Regions from separate parts of the Lysinibacillus sp. FSL R5-0849 genome, predicted to be linked through region 1. Evidence: riboswitches for the same ligand, from Rfam matches in the RefSeq annotation. Region 1 holds a riboswitch; the other holds the start of a gene.

Region 1 (6,221 bases):
GATTTACTATGCTCGATTGTCATACGTTTTTATGAAACGTATATGAACGATTTAGAGCAAATTCCTCATCAGGATAAACTAATTGCATTTGCACAGCAGGAATACACGCAGTTTCTTCAAGCCGTTCAGGAATTAAATGATTATCACTTTAATTGGCATCCACGTGGGAACGGCCACGAGCTATTATTAACATTAATTGATCAACTACAAATATTAAAAAGTCAGCCTGGAAAAGTAGTTATCGACTTCACGAATACGCAAGGTTATGTGGTGGTTGAACCTGCCTATCCGGTGCACAAGCCTTCAAAGAAAGCTGTTGGTGCCATATAAAAGCAAGCCCTCCATGAAGCGGAGGGCTTGCTTTATTTTTTGTAGGGATATTCTACCTTCATCTGAAGTACTAGTTCAACAGATTTGCCATGCTAGTACATGAACTTAGCTCTGACAATGCATGGCTGCTTGCGCCTCTTGCCAAGGGACAGAATAGCCTTTACCTTTTGAACAAAAAATGCTGGAAGAACTGTATTCAGGGTCGGCATTTTTATCATAGCCTATTTGAGATATTACTTCTTCTGCATGATGACACACATCATAGCCATCAAATTGGAGGGTAAGCGCACCTTTCCCATTTGTATAGGCGGCAAAAATCGTGCTATAGCTCATGAAGGTCGCTACTGGTGCACGTCCTGTTAATACAACGTCTGTTTCAGTGAGTACAGGGTCGTCGAAGGTGCCAGCAGCCTGTTGAATGTCGGTCATCATACGGCCAATAAAGTCATTGGAAGCCTTCATTTTAAAGCGATAATACGGCTCAAGCAGGACGTTCTGTGCTTGTTCCAGTCCTTGGCGCAGTGCTCGGAAAGTGGCTTCTCGGAAATCACCGCCAGACGTATGTTCATTATGTCCACGTCCCGTTAAAAGCGTAAAATGAATATCTGTTACTGCGTAGCCTGTGAGTAAGCCATGATGATCACGTTCAAACAAATGCTTCTCTACGAGGCGCTGGTTGCCCACTGATAAATCATCTGCATGGCAGGCATTGCTAAAGGTAATGCCAGTCCCACGTTCATTTGGCTGCATTAATAAATGAATTTCTGCATAATGCTTAAGTGGTTCAAAATGTCCGTAGCCTGTAACGGTTGTCGCAATTGTTTCCAAATATAATATTTGCGGCTCTCCAAAAGAGATGTTTAATGTAAAGCGCTTCAATAATACTTCTATCAGTACCTCTAACTGAATGACACCCATTATATGCACATGGATTTCCTGAAACTTTTCCTGCCATACGACACGCAATGATGGCTCCTCGGCCTCTAGTAGACGGAAAATCTTTAATACTTCTTTAATATGTTGCTCACCCTCATATTGAACTTTTGCCTGTAATGTAGGGACAAGCTCATAGGGCTGTGATAGCGTGTTACTGCCAATGCGATCGCCAATGTGTGCCTGGCTGAGCCCTTTAACAGCGAAGATTTCACCAGCCTCAACATGCTGAACAGTTTCAAAACGGCTGCCGTTATAAAGACGAATTTCTGTTACTTTCTCTGTAAGGTCTCCAAACGTAAATTCATCTCGAACATGTAATTTGCCTGTTAAAGCCTTGATGAATGTTAAACGCTGATGGCCATCATGTCGTATTTTAAAGACCTCTCCTTGAAACGGTGCTTCCGGCTCGAAGTGAGTACCCGTTATGAGTGGAAGTTGAGCAATCAATTCTTGAATGCCTTCATCTTTTAATGCCGAACCAGTAAAGCAGGGGAAGGCGGATTCATTTTTAATCATCGATTGTAGGTGCTTCATACACAGGCCATGCTCCAATGCTTCATTCAAAAAGGCATCCAGGAGCTTTTCATCACGCTCCGCCAGCCATTCCATGATTGTGCTGGAAACATAATTCTCCTGAAGTGGTTCATCGACGAATAATACATGTTCCGAGAAATCTTTATGGAGCTGGGTCATCACAGCCCTTACATCTGCTCCGTCACGATCTATTTTATTAATAAAAAAGAATGTAGGGACATGATAGTTTCGTAAAAGCTGCCATACCGTTTCAGTATGACCTTGAATACCCTCTACCGCACTTATAATAATGATGGCATAATCCATGACACGGATGGCACGCTCCATCTCTGGGGAGAAATCGACATGTCCTGGTGTATCAATCAACGTATATGTATCGTCGCCAATAGTCATGCGTCCTTGCTCGGCAAATATCGTAATGCCCCGTTTGCGCTCAAGCTCATGATTATCTAAATAGGCATCCTGATGATCGACACGTCCCCGCGCTTGAATACTATTTGTATGAAAAAGCACTTGCTCAGAAAAGGTTGTTTTTCCTGCATCAACATGAGCAAGAACCCCAATCGTCTTGTACATAATAAATCCTCGTTTCTATAAGTAGCTATCTTCTCATTGTATCAGAATACTAGCACAATTATTTCTTGTAAAATGATTCGTCTTTTTGTCGAAATAGTGCTAATATAATGATGATTATATTTTTTGCATTCTATTACTGATTGCGAATTAACGCATGAACTGCTAGTCTATCAATAGCATAATTAGAACATATTGGTGCAAATGGCATTTGTCATTTGCTTAAAAGGGAAATCGGTGCAATTCCGATGCTGTCCCGCAACTGTAAATGGGGAGTCTATACAGCATGCCACTGTAGTTTAACTATGGGAAGGCGTATAGATGATGAACCTAAGCCAGGATACCTGCCAGTATATGTATGTTAACTAAGAACCACGAGGATGGGGATAGTGATAAAGGTACTAATACCGTTTTTTCACTATGCAACTCTCTTGGCGACAAGAGGGTTTTTTTATGCCCTTCCAATTATCCTAGTAGCAAAGAAGTCTCTGATTTCTTTCTATATTTATGACAACAAAGGAGAAAAGGACATGAAAAAATGGAGAAGTATATGGCTAGTCATGGTCATCGCCTTAATCGCTGTATTAGGAGCGTGTGGCGCAAAGGACAAGCCTGAATCAGCAAAGCAAACTGAAAAAGTTGAACCGTCTGAGGCGACAACAACTGAGGTCATCATTGAAAATAATGAAACTACCCAAACCTATAAGGAAGCACCAAAAAAGGCCATTAGCTTAAATCAGCATGTAACAGAAATTATGCTTGCATTAGGCTTAGAGGATTCCATGGTAGGGACAGCTTATTTAGATGATAAAATCTACGAGCCGCTTCAAGCAGCCTACGATAAAGTTCCAGTTCTTTCAGATCAATACCCAACAAAGGAGCAAGTCATTGATGCCGAGGCAGATTTCTTGTATGCAGGCTGGAAAAGTGGCTTTGGTGAGAAAGGTGTTGGAACACCAGAGGAGCTTGAGGAATTAGGAATTCATACGTATTTACATACGGCTTCCAATATGACAAAGCCAACATTAGAGGATATTTTCACGGATATTCGTCATATCGCGGAAATATTCCGAGTGGAAGATCGCGGTGAAGCATTAATTGAACAAATGACAAAAGATGTCGAAGAAGTTCAAGCAAAATTACCAAAAGACAGTGAAAATTTACGTGTGCTAGTCTTTGACAGTGGTGATAAAGACGTATTCACGGCTGGTCAAAACTTTATGAATGAGCTAGTAGCAATCGCTGGCGGTCAAAATATCTTTGGAGATGTGGAGTCAGGATGGACAACGGTATCGAAGGAAGATGCAGTAGATCGCAATCCAGAGGTGGTGGTTGTCATTGATTATGGTGAAACAACTGCTGAACAAAAGATAAAATTCTTAAAAAATGATCCAGCGTTGAAGGAAATGGAAGCAGTCATAAATGATCGCTTTGTCATTCTTCCACTTTCAGCGGCATCTGAAGGGGTACGTGCTGCAGCGGCCATTCAAATTTTAGCCAAGGGCTTCTACCCAGCCAACTTTTAAAAACATTCGAGCTAGCGCTTTGCTAGCTCCTTTTTCTTAAGGAGCGATAACAATGAATGCATTTCGTCAAAACATACCAGATAAAACGTTCGAAACTCTAAATCAGCAAGGTGGTTATACACGATTAGCGGTAAGCCCTGGCATTATTAATAAGCATTATACGCCAGCCCAATTTCAAAAAATAGCTGAAATAGTAGGGGAGAAGGGGGCCATTAAATATTCGGCCTCCTATAGCATATTATTATCGATCCCCTCTAGTGAACTGACAGAAGCGACCCATGCCTTACAGGAGGCTGGACTGTTTGTTGCTTCCTCAGGACCTCATATTGCCATGAAGGCATGTGATTTTTGTGATGGAGAAAAAATGGAGGCAGTTCCTCAAACAGAACAACTCTATCAGGCATTGGACGGTATAACTGTGCCTGCAAGAGTACGAGTCAATGTGAATGGCTGTGCATCGGCTTGCTATAATCCTACATATGATGATATTGGTTTAGTCTATCAGCATGAGAGCTTTGATGTTTATGTAGGAGCCATCCCTATGGGGGCGAAGGCACAGGCGGGTACTCTCTTCGCGAAAAGGGTAGGGATTGATCATATTGAGGATTTTTTGCTACAAATCATTCGTCTCTATCAAAACCAAGCTCGTTCCAATGAACCTTTTTATAAATTTTATCGCAGAACAAAAATGAATGCTGATTGGGAACTAGTAAAAAAATCAATAGAGTAGCAGGAAAAATACTTAGGGTGTCGAAATATTGTAGTAGAGCATAGAAAATGACAATACAAAGGAGCAAGAACATGACAACTAAACAAGGGATTCAACCAGAAGATCTTTATCACTTGAAATCAGTGGCAGATCCACAGCTCTCACCTGATGGGACTGAGGTAGTTTATGTAGAGACACGTATTGATGAGAAGAAAAAAGACTATGTATCTAACTTATTTTATTTAAATTTAAAAGACAAACGTCCTCAGCAATGGACATATGGTAACGATCGGACAAGCTCTCCTGTCTGGTCGCCAGATGGCAGTCAAATTGCTTTTTCTTCGACAAGATCAGGCAAGCCGCAAATTTTTGTACTGTCGAAAACAGGGGGAGAGGCGAAGCAAGTGACGTATTGCAAAAACGGTGCGTCAACGCCTGTCTGGTCTCCTTGTGGAGAGAAAATTGCCTTTTCAGTTTTGCTAGGTAAAGATGAAACTATCTTAGACAAAGCTGAAGATGACAAGAAAGAAGAAAAAGAACTCAAGCCACTCGAAATCGATAAGATGAAACATAAGTCAGATGCGGGTGGATTTATAGATATGGACCAGCATACTCACATTGCCATTGTCGATTTAAAATCTGGTGACTTAAAGCAAGTGACAGAAGGGAACGAGGATTTCCATCTGAGTACATGGTCGCCAAATGGCAGTTATCTTACGTACTTAGCAGATCAAGCAGAGGACTTAGATTTTTCGTTTAATGCGGATATTTATTTATTCGATTTAGAAACAAAACAGAGTCGCAAGGTAACAGAGGGGATTGGCTCCTATTACCAAACGTCCTGGTCGCCTAATAGCCGCTTCCTTTCCTTTGTTGGAGGAAAACGTGAGTTTGAAAATGCCACACAAGCGAAGCTATGGATTTATGATATGGAACAAAATCTGCTAAACTGTGCAACAAGTGAATTTGATGCCCCTGTCGGTGACTATGTCATCGGTGATTTCCTGCAAGGGGTAGCAGCACCAAGTGTACAATGGATGAATGATAATCATAGTTTCTATTTCCAAGTAACGGATCACGGCAATGCGGCAATTTACTTTGGGAATGTAGATGGTGAAATTTATCCAGCTATTCACGATGATCAATACGTTTATGGTTTTTCATTAGATGCTCAAAATGATCAAGCCGTTGTCGCGATAAGTACGACAACGAATCCGGGCGATTTATATTACGTCAACTTAAAAACGGGTGAAAAAGAACGATTGACGACAGTCAATGAAGACGTTTTAAAGACGAAAGAGTTAGCTGTGCCAGAGAGCATTGAGTTTGAAGGAGCTGAGGGCTGGAAGGTCAATGGCTGGATTATGAAACCAGTGGGCTATGAAAAAGGGAAGAAATATCCTCTTATTCTTGAAATCCATGGTGGTCCACATGCGATGTACGGCAACACCTATTTTAATGAATTCCAAATCCTGGCTGCTCAAGGCTTTGCGGTGCTGTATACAAATCCGCGCGGAAGTCATGGCTACGGACAAACGTTTGTGGATGCAGTACGTGGTGATTATGGTGGCAATGACTATCAAGACCTAATGGCTGCAGTGGACTATGCTTTA
Region 2 (6,221 bases), 810 kb from region 1:
CAGTAACAAAACGTCTTCAGCTTGCTCAAGCCATCAATGATTTTATCGATGAAGGTCTTGCCATCAATCCGGATATAAATATCATTGTAGCAGGGGACATGAATGACTTTGAATTCACACCAGCACTTGAAACATTAAAAGGTGATGTTTTAACGAATATGGTGGATAAAGCCCCAGAGACTGATCGTTTTACGTACTTCTTCCAAGGGAACAATCAAGTGTTGGATCATATTTTAGTTTCGAATAATCTTGCTAACGTTACGGCTATAGACTTGATTCATATTAATGCGAACTTTACAGAAGCGCAGGGGAGAGCATCGGATCATGACCCTGTATTAGTTCAAATTGATTTGAAAGCAGGAAAAGAAGAAATACCAACACCAATAGTACCTGAAAATGTATATAGCTTTAATAACTATAAGACTGGTAAATTAATAATGAATCGTCCAAGCATTTCATTAACGTTAGGAAAAAATACTAATATTAAAAATGGAATTTCAGTATTTAGTCAATATGCCGAATTCCATGGTGAAGGATTTGCAGACAAAACTGTAACAATCAGTCCTAAAAAAGGAAATGCGATTATTGATTTTAAAGGTACGGAAATTGGTGAAATTATTATCGAAGGAAAAAATGTAAAAGAAATTCGTAATTTACCTGCTGGAGCGACTATAACGTATACAAAAGGGGCTTCTGCTGAGGAAATTGAATTTAAGTAATAACTACTTGCAGTAAGAATGTTAGGCATATGTCAATCATTTAGTGGCTTGTTAATTTAAACTGCATGGATCATATTCATGAAGATCAGTATGCCATTCCAAACCCATTTGGAGTGGCTTTTACTTTTCTCATCTTATCAATATCTATGAAAAATGGAGAGTGGGTTCATTTTCATAAAATAGATAAAAAGAATTACCTTTATAAAGTGAATAGATGTACTTCAACTAACGGTGCTTAGTCGGTATTTTAGGCATGAAAACGAAAAATTTGACGAGAAAAAACTAAATAGATATTATAGATATGTTAAGTCCTTAATAGAGTGATTAGACCCAACCAGCTAAACTGTATCTTTTTTTATTGAGATCAATGACTCATATATAATTGGCTTAACAAATGGAATGAAAAAGATATCATACATATAATTAGCGATGTCTTTTGTCTTAATTACAGATATTAAAGGTCTGTAATATATTGTGATATGGAGGGAAATAATGATGAATCAATACGATTGTATGATTATAGGTGGAGGCCCTGCTGGGTTAAGTGCTGCCTTAACATTAGGAAGAGCGCGCAGAAAGGTTGCACTAGTTGATAATGGAACAAATCGGAATCGTGTAACTCAGGAGTCACATGGTTTTTTAACAAGAGATGGGATAAAGCCACAAGAATTTAAGAATCTCGCAAGTAAAGATATAGAATCTTATCCTTCTATAACAATGATGGATCAAACCGTCATAGAAATAATTAAAGATGATATAACTGGTTTATTTCTAGTCAATACTTCGGAAAATAAAACTTATGTAACTGAAAAAATACTGTTAGCTACTGGAATACAAGAGGAATTTCCACTCCCGCAAATCAGACAATATTATGGTAAAAGTTTGTTTAGCTGTCCATATTGCGATGGTTGGGAGCTGCGAGACAAGCCATTGGCTATCATTGCAGAAAACGAGGAGCATATTAGTCATATGACGAAATTGGTTTTTAATTGGTCACAGGATTTAATTGTTTTTACGAATGGTCATCAACTTTCCAAGAAGATTCAAAATGATTTTGAACAAAAGAAAATTAAGGCGTATACAAATACTATTAAAGATTTACATGGGGATGATGGTAACTTATCTAGTGTTGAATTAGAAACAGGTGACAATATTTTAAGAGCGGGTGGTTTTGTTGTGCCAAGTTTTTATCGTCCCAATAAATTTGCTAAACAGCTAAATTGTCAAGTTGATGAAAACGGAACAATTATGACTGATGGTGCTGGACGAACAACTGCGGCTGGAATATATATTGCTGGTGAAACGGAAAAGGGTGGTCCCTCTTCTTTAATGATTGCAGCTGCGGAAGGCTTTAAGGCTGCTTCAAGCATAAACATGGATATAACAATAGAAAGATTTTAAATTTATGGTTAGCTGATGAGTCATATAAAATTCATCAGCTATTTTGAATATGACTAGTCAAGCTGGCGGAGAATGAACTTGGATATGTTATACTATAAATAAATATAGAATAACTAGAAAAGGTACATATTCATTGTAAATTAGCTGAAAAGTGTAGAACCGTTGGTTGCCTCTCACCTGTATGTTGAGCACATTTTAGTAGTCTTCGTAATGTTATGACGACTACTAAAATGTGTCATCATCGTAAGAGAGGAGTCCTACTTTAGACTAGTACAATAAAAAATCTACGAAGATAGGATGTATAGAGTAGGATGCGAGATTTACATCATACTCATAGTTTTAGACATAATTGCATCTTTACTGTAAAGGAAGATGCCTTTTTTATGTATAAAATTACTAGGGTGGCTACGTTTTTAGGTAAATAAGCGACTATTATTTTTGTTCCTATTTTTTAATAAAATAATGCTATCGCTACATGGTTATATTTTATATGATTATGTTTTAGTTCGTTCTACAAGGTTATGTCAGAAAATATGATTAGTCTCAAATTGATGAACTTTTATTTCTCGATTTACTTTTTATATAAAGGATGGTACACTTAAAACTATCGAAAAACAATATATTGTGTTCGTTTTGTGTAGGTACTACTATATGTAGTTTAATAGGGAAGTTCGGTACTATTCCGACGCTGTCCCCGCAACTGTGAAGCTGACGATGATTGTAACCACTGTGTGCATTCGCATGGGAAGGAAATCAGAGATTGAAGCAAAGCCAGGAGACCTGCCTATATAAAACAAATTTATCATTTCTTCGGGGATTAAGAGATGGGAACGTCCGTATTTTTAGTATGTTAACGTTTCCATTTAAGCTATCTCTCTAGAAGAGGTAGCTTTTTTATTTTATGAAAAGAGGGATTACTATGAAACTTTATACAAAAACAATCTGTCCAAAATGCCTTTGGGTAAAATCCGAATTACAACGAGCAGGACTTGAAGCTGAAATTGTTAATATTGATCACGATGAACAAGCGAAAAAAACAATTATAGATGCAGGTTTTTTAAGTGTGCCTGTTTTAGAGGTAGATGAAACATTTATAGGTGAGGTTCAGGAAATTGTTTCTCGTATTGAGATGATTACACTATGATCGTTTACGCTAGTCGTACAGGAAATGTCCGTAATGTAGTATCTAAATTAAGGGCAGAATCTATTGAACTCTCTGAGGAATTAAGCTTGAATAAGCCTTATCTTTTAATTACATATACAGATGGCTTAGGTGACATTCCGGCAAAAGTGCAACGTTTTTTAGAGAAAAATAGAGATTTTTGTAAAGGAGTAGTTGCTAGTGGCAATAGTAACTTCGGACATCATGTCTTTGGCGCTGCTGGGGAAAAAATTGCTACTACCTATCATGTACCCTTAGTGAGGAAGTTAGATTTGCGTGGCAATCAAACAGATTATGAAGCAATACAAATGTTTTATGAAACGAGGGTAATGGGATGAAAACTTATTTAAAGCTTAATAATGACGTACTGAATCGTTATAGTACAACGGGACTACTAGAGCTAGAAAAGGACCGTGAGGCTACTCGCCGCTACTTTTTAGAATATGTCAACGTACGTTTACGTTATTTTATAGATATAGAGGAAAAAATCCGCTATTTAGTGGATGAGGGTTACTACGAGAAAGATTTTATCGACATGTACGAGATGGATTTTATAAAGATGCTGTACAAAAAAGCATATGATTATAATTTCCGCTTCCCATCATTTATGAGTGCAAGCAAATTTTATGACAGCTATGCTATGAAAAGTCGTGATGGTGAAGAAATCTTAGAAAAATATGAGGACCGTATTGTCATTATTGCCCTGTACTTAGCACAAGGGAATACTGTGCTAGCAAAACGTTCTGTTGAAGCAATGATGGAAGCCTATCAGCCAGCAACACCTACAGCATTAAATAGTGGGAAAAAAGCCCGTGGTGAATTAGTAAGCTGCTTTAAATTATCAATGGATGACTCTATGAATAGTATTGCTGAAAATATTGGCTATTGTTTAGAGCTATCACGCCTAGGCGGAGGGGTCGGGGTCAACTTAACGGATTTACGTCCTTTAGGTGATCCAATTAAAGAAATACTAAACCGTGCAAGTGGTGTTATACCAGTTGCAAAATTATTAGAAAACTCTTTTAGTTATTCTAATCAGCTCGGTCAACGAAATGGCTCAGGAGTTGTTTACCTAAATATCTTCCATGCAGATATAGAGAATTTCATTTCATCAAAAAAACCAAATGCTGATGATAAAATTCGCCTCGCAACACTATCAACAGGAATTATTATTCCAAGTATTTTCTTCGATCTGATGAAACGTGATAAAGATATAGTGTTATTTAGTCCATATGATATTTTTAAAGTATATGGTAAACGAATGTCGGAAATTTCAATTTCAGAAATGTACTATGAACTACTTGATAATCCTAAAATCCGTAAAATTAAACGTTTGAATGCGCGTAGACTCTATACTGAGGTGAAAAAAGCTCAATTTGAATCAGGTTATCCTTTTGAAATTTTTGATGATAATGTCAATGAAGTACATCCACTAAAAAATATCGGTCGTGTAAAAATGTCAAACCTATGTACTGAAATCTTGCAAGTTCAAGAAACTAGTGTCATTACAGATCAAGATCAACCAAACGAATATGGGTTAGATGTGTCGTGTAATTTAGGGTCAATTGATATTCATGCAGCGAGTAAAGTAAATGATTTTGAAACATTAATCGATACAGCTATGCACTTATTAACAAATGTGTCACAAATGACATACATCAAAAATGTCCCATCGGTGGCAAAAGCGAATCGATTAATGCACTCAGTAGGGCTAGGTTGTATGAATCTCCATGGACATCTTGTTACGGAGGGCATTATGTATGGCTCGAAAGATTCTATTGATTTCATGGACCGTTTTATGGAAGCAATGAACTATTATTCTCTTAAATCATCGATGGAAATGGCTAAAGAAAAAGCAGAAACGTTCTACCGATTTGAAGATAGCGATTATGCTTCCGGTAGCTATTTTGATCAATATGTAAATAAGAATGAAGAAGAGCTATCATCTGCTGTGTTAAAAGCACTTGGCAACATTCCAATTATCACTAATAAAATGTGGGAATTATTAAAGGAAGATGTTATGGAATATGGTCTATTTCATTCCTATCGTTTAGCGATAGCACCAACCGGCAGTATTTCGTATATTCGTAGCTGTACGGCATCCATCTCTCCTTGTACAGAGCGTGTAGAGGTCCGTGATTATGCAGATAGTCGCACGATTTATCCAATGCCACATTTAACAAACGAAAACAGTCATTTATATGTAGAGGCCTATGATGTTGATCCTTATGATTTAATTGATTTATACGCAGCTTCTCAAAAACACGTTGACCAAGGTATTTCAATGACTCTTTATGTCACTGACAATTGGACAACAGAACAACTAGCTAAAGTATACATTTATGCATGGGTTAAAGGGATTAAGTCCGTTTACTATGTTCGTCAACGATTACAAAGCTTAGAGGAGTGTGTAGCATGTCAAATATAGTGTATGAGGCAGTCAACTGGAATAAGGCAACAAGTGAACTTGCCCAAATTTTCTGGGACCAGCAATGGAAGCAAATTTGGTTTCCTGAAGAAATTGCTGTGAGTAAAGATATTAAACAGTGGAAAAGTTTTGAGCATCAGGACACATATAAAAAAGTGTTTGCAGGACTAACTTTGCTTGATACCGTTCAGACGAATATAGGGATGAATCGTGTTGCTGCTTATACAGACGATTTACAGGAAAAGGCTGTATTAACCGTTTTTGATGCATTTGAGGCAATACATGCTAAATCATATTCTTATATATTTACAACGCTTTGTACAAACGAGGAGATAGACGAGCTCTTTGAATGGGTAAAGAAAAATGAATATTTACAATATAAGGCAAATAAGATTGCGGATATTTATAATAGTATAGAAGAAGGGGACTCTGAGAGCTTATGGAAAGCGATGTTTTCATCCGTTATGCTTGAATCTTTCCTTTTCTATTCTGGATTTTTCTACCCATTATA

The links. A riboswitch is a leader RNA that binds a small molecule or an ion and turns the genes downstream of it on or off. The one in region 1 is predicted to bind cobalamin.
Region 2: another riboswitch for cobalamin. It lies ahead of MKY80_RS06290 (glutaredoxin); the one in region 1 lies ahead of MKY80_RS10530 (ABC transporter substrate-binding protein).

What each region holds. Positions count from the first base shown of each region.
Region 1 covers NZ_CP152004.1:2,144,416-2,150,636, forward strand. The annotation lists gene MKY80_RS10520 (hypothetical protein) at 1-330, shown strand, start outside; gene MKY80_RS10525 (TetM/TetW/TetO/TetS family tetracycline resistance ribosomal protection protein) at 436-2,376, opposite strand; cobalamin riboswitch at 2,553-2,740, shown strand; gene MKY80_RS10530 (ABC transporter substrate-binding protein) at 2,904-3,899, shown strand; gene MKY80_RS10535 (precorrin-3B methylase) at 3,952-4,629, shown strand; gene MKY80_RS10540 (S9 family peptidase) at 4,701-6,221, shown strand, end outside.
Region 2 covers NZ_CP152004.1:1,329,506-1,335,726, forward strand. The annotation lists gene MKY80_RS06280 (chitobiase/beta-hexosaminidase C-terminal domain-containing protein) at 1-719, shown strand, start outside; gene MKY80_RS06285 (NAD(P)/FAD-dependent oxidoreductase) at 1,215-2,120, shown strand; cobalamin riboswitch at 2,743-2,923, shown strand; gene MKY80_RS06290 (glutaredoxin) at 3,040-3,264, shown strand; gene nrdI (class Ib ribonucleoside-diphosphate reductase assembly flavoprotein NrdI) at 3,261-3,620, shown strand; gene nrdE (class 1b ribonucleoside-diphosphate reductase subunit alpha) at 3,617-5,710, shown strand; gene nrdF (class 1b ribonucleoside-diphosphate reductase subunit beta) at 5,698-6,221, shown strand, end outside.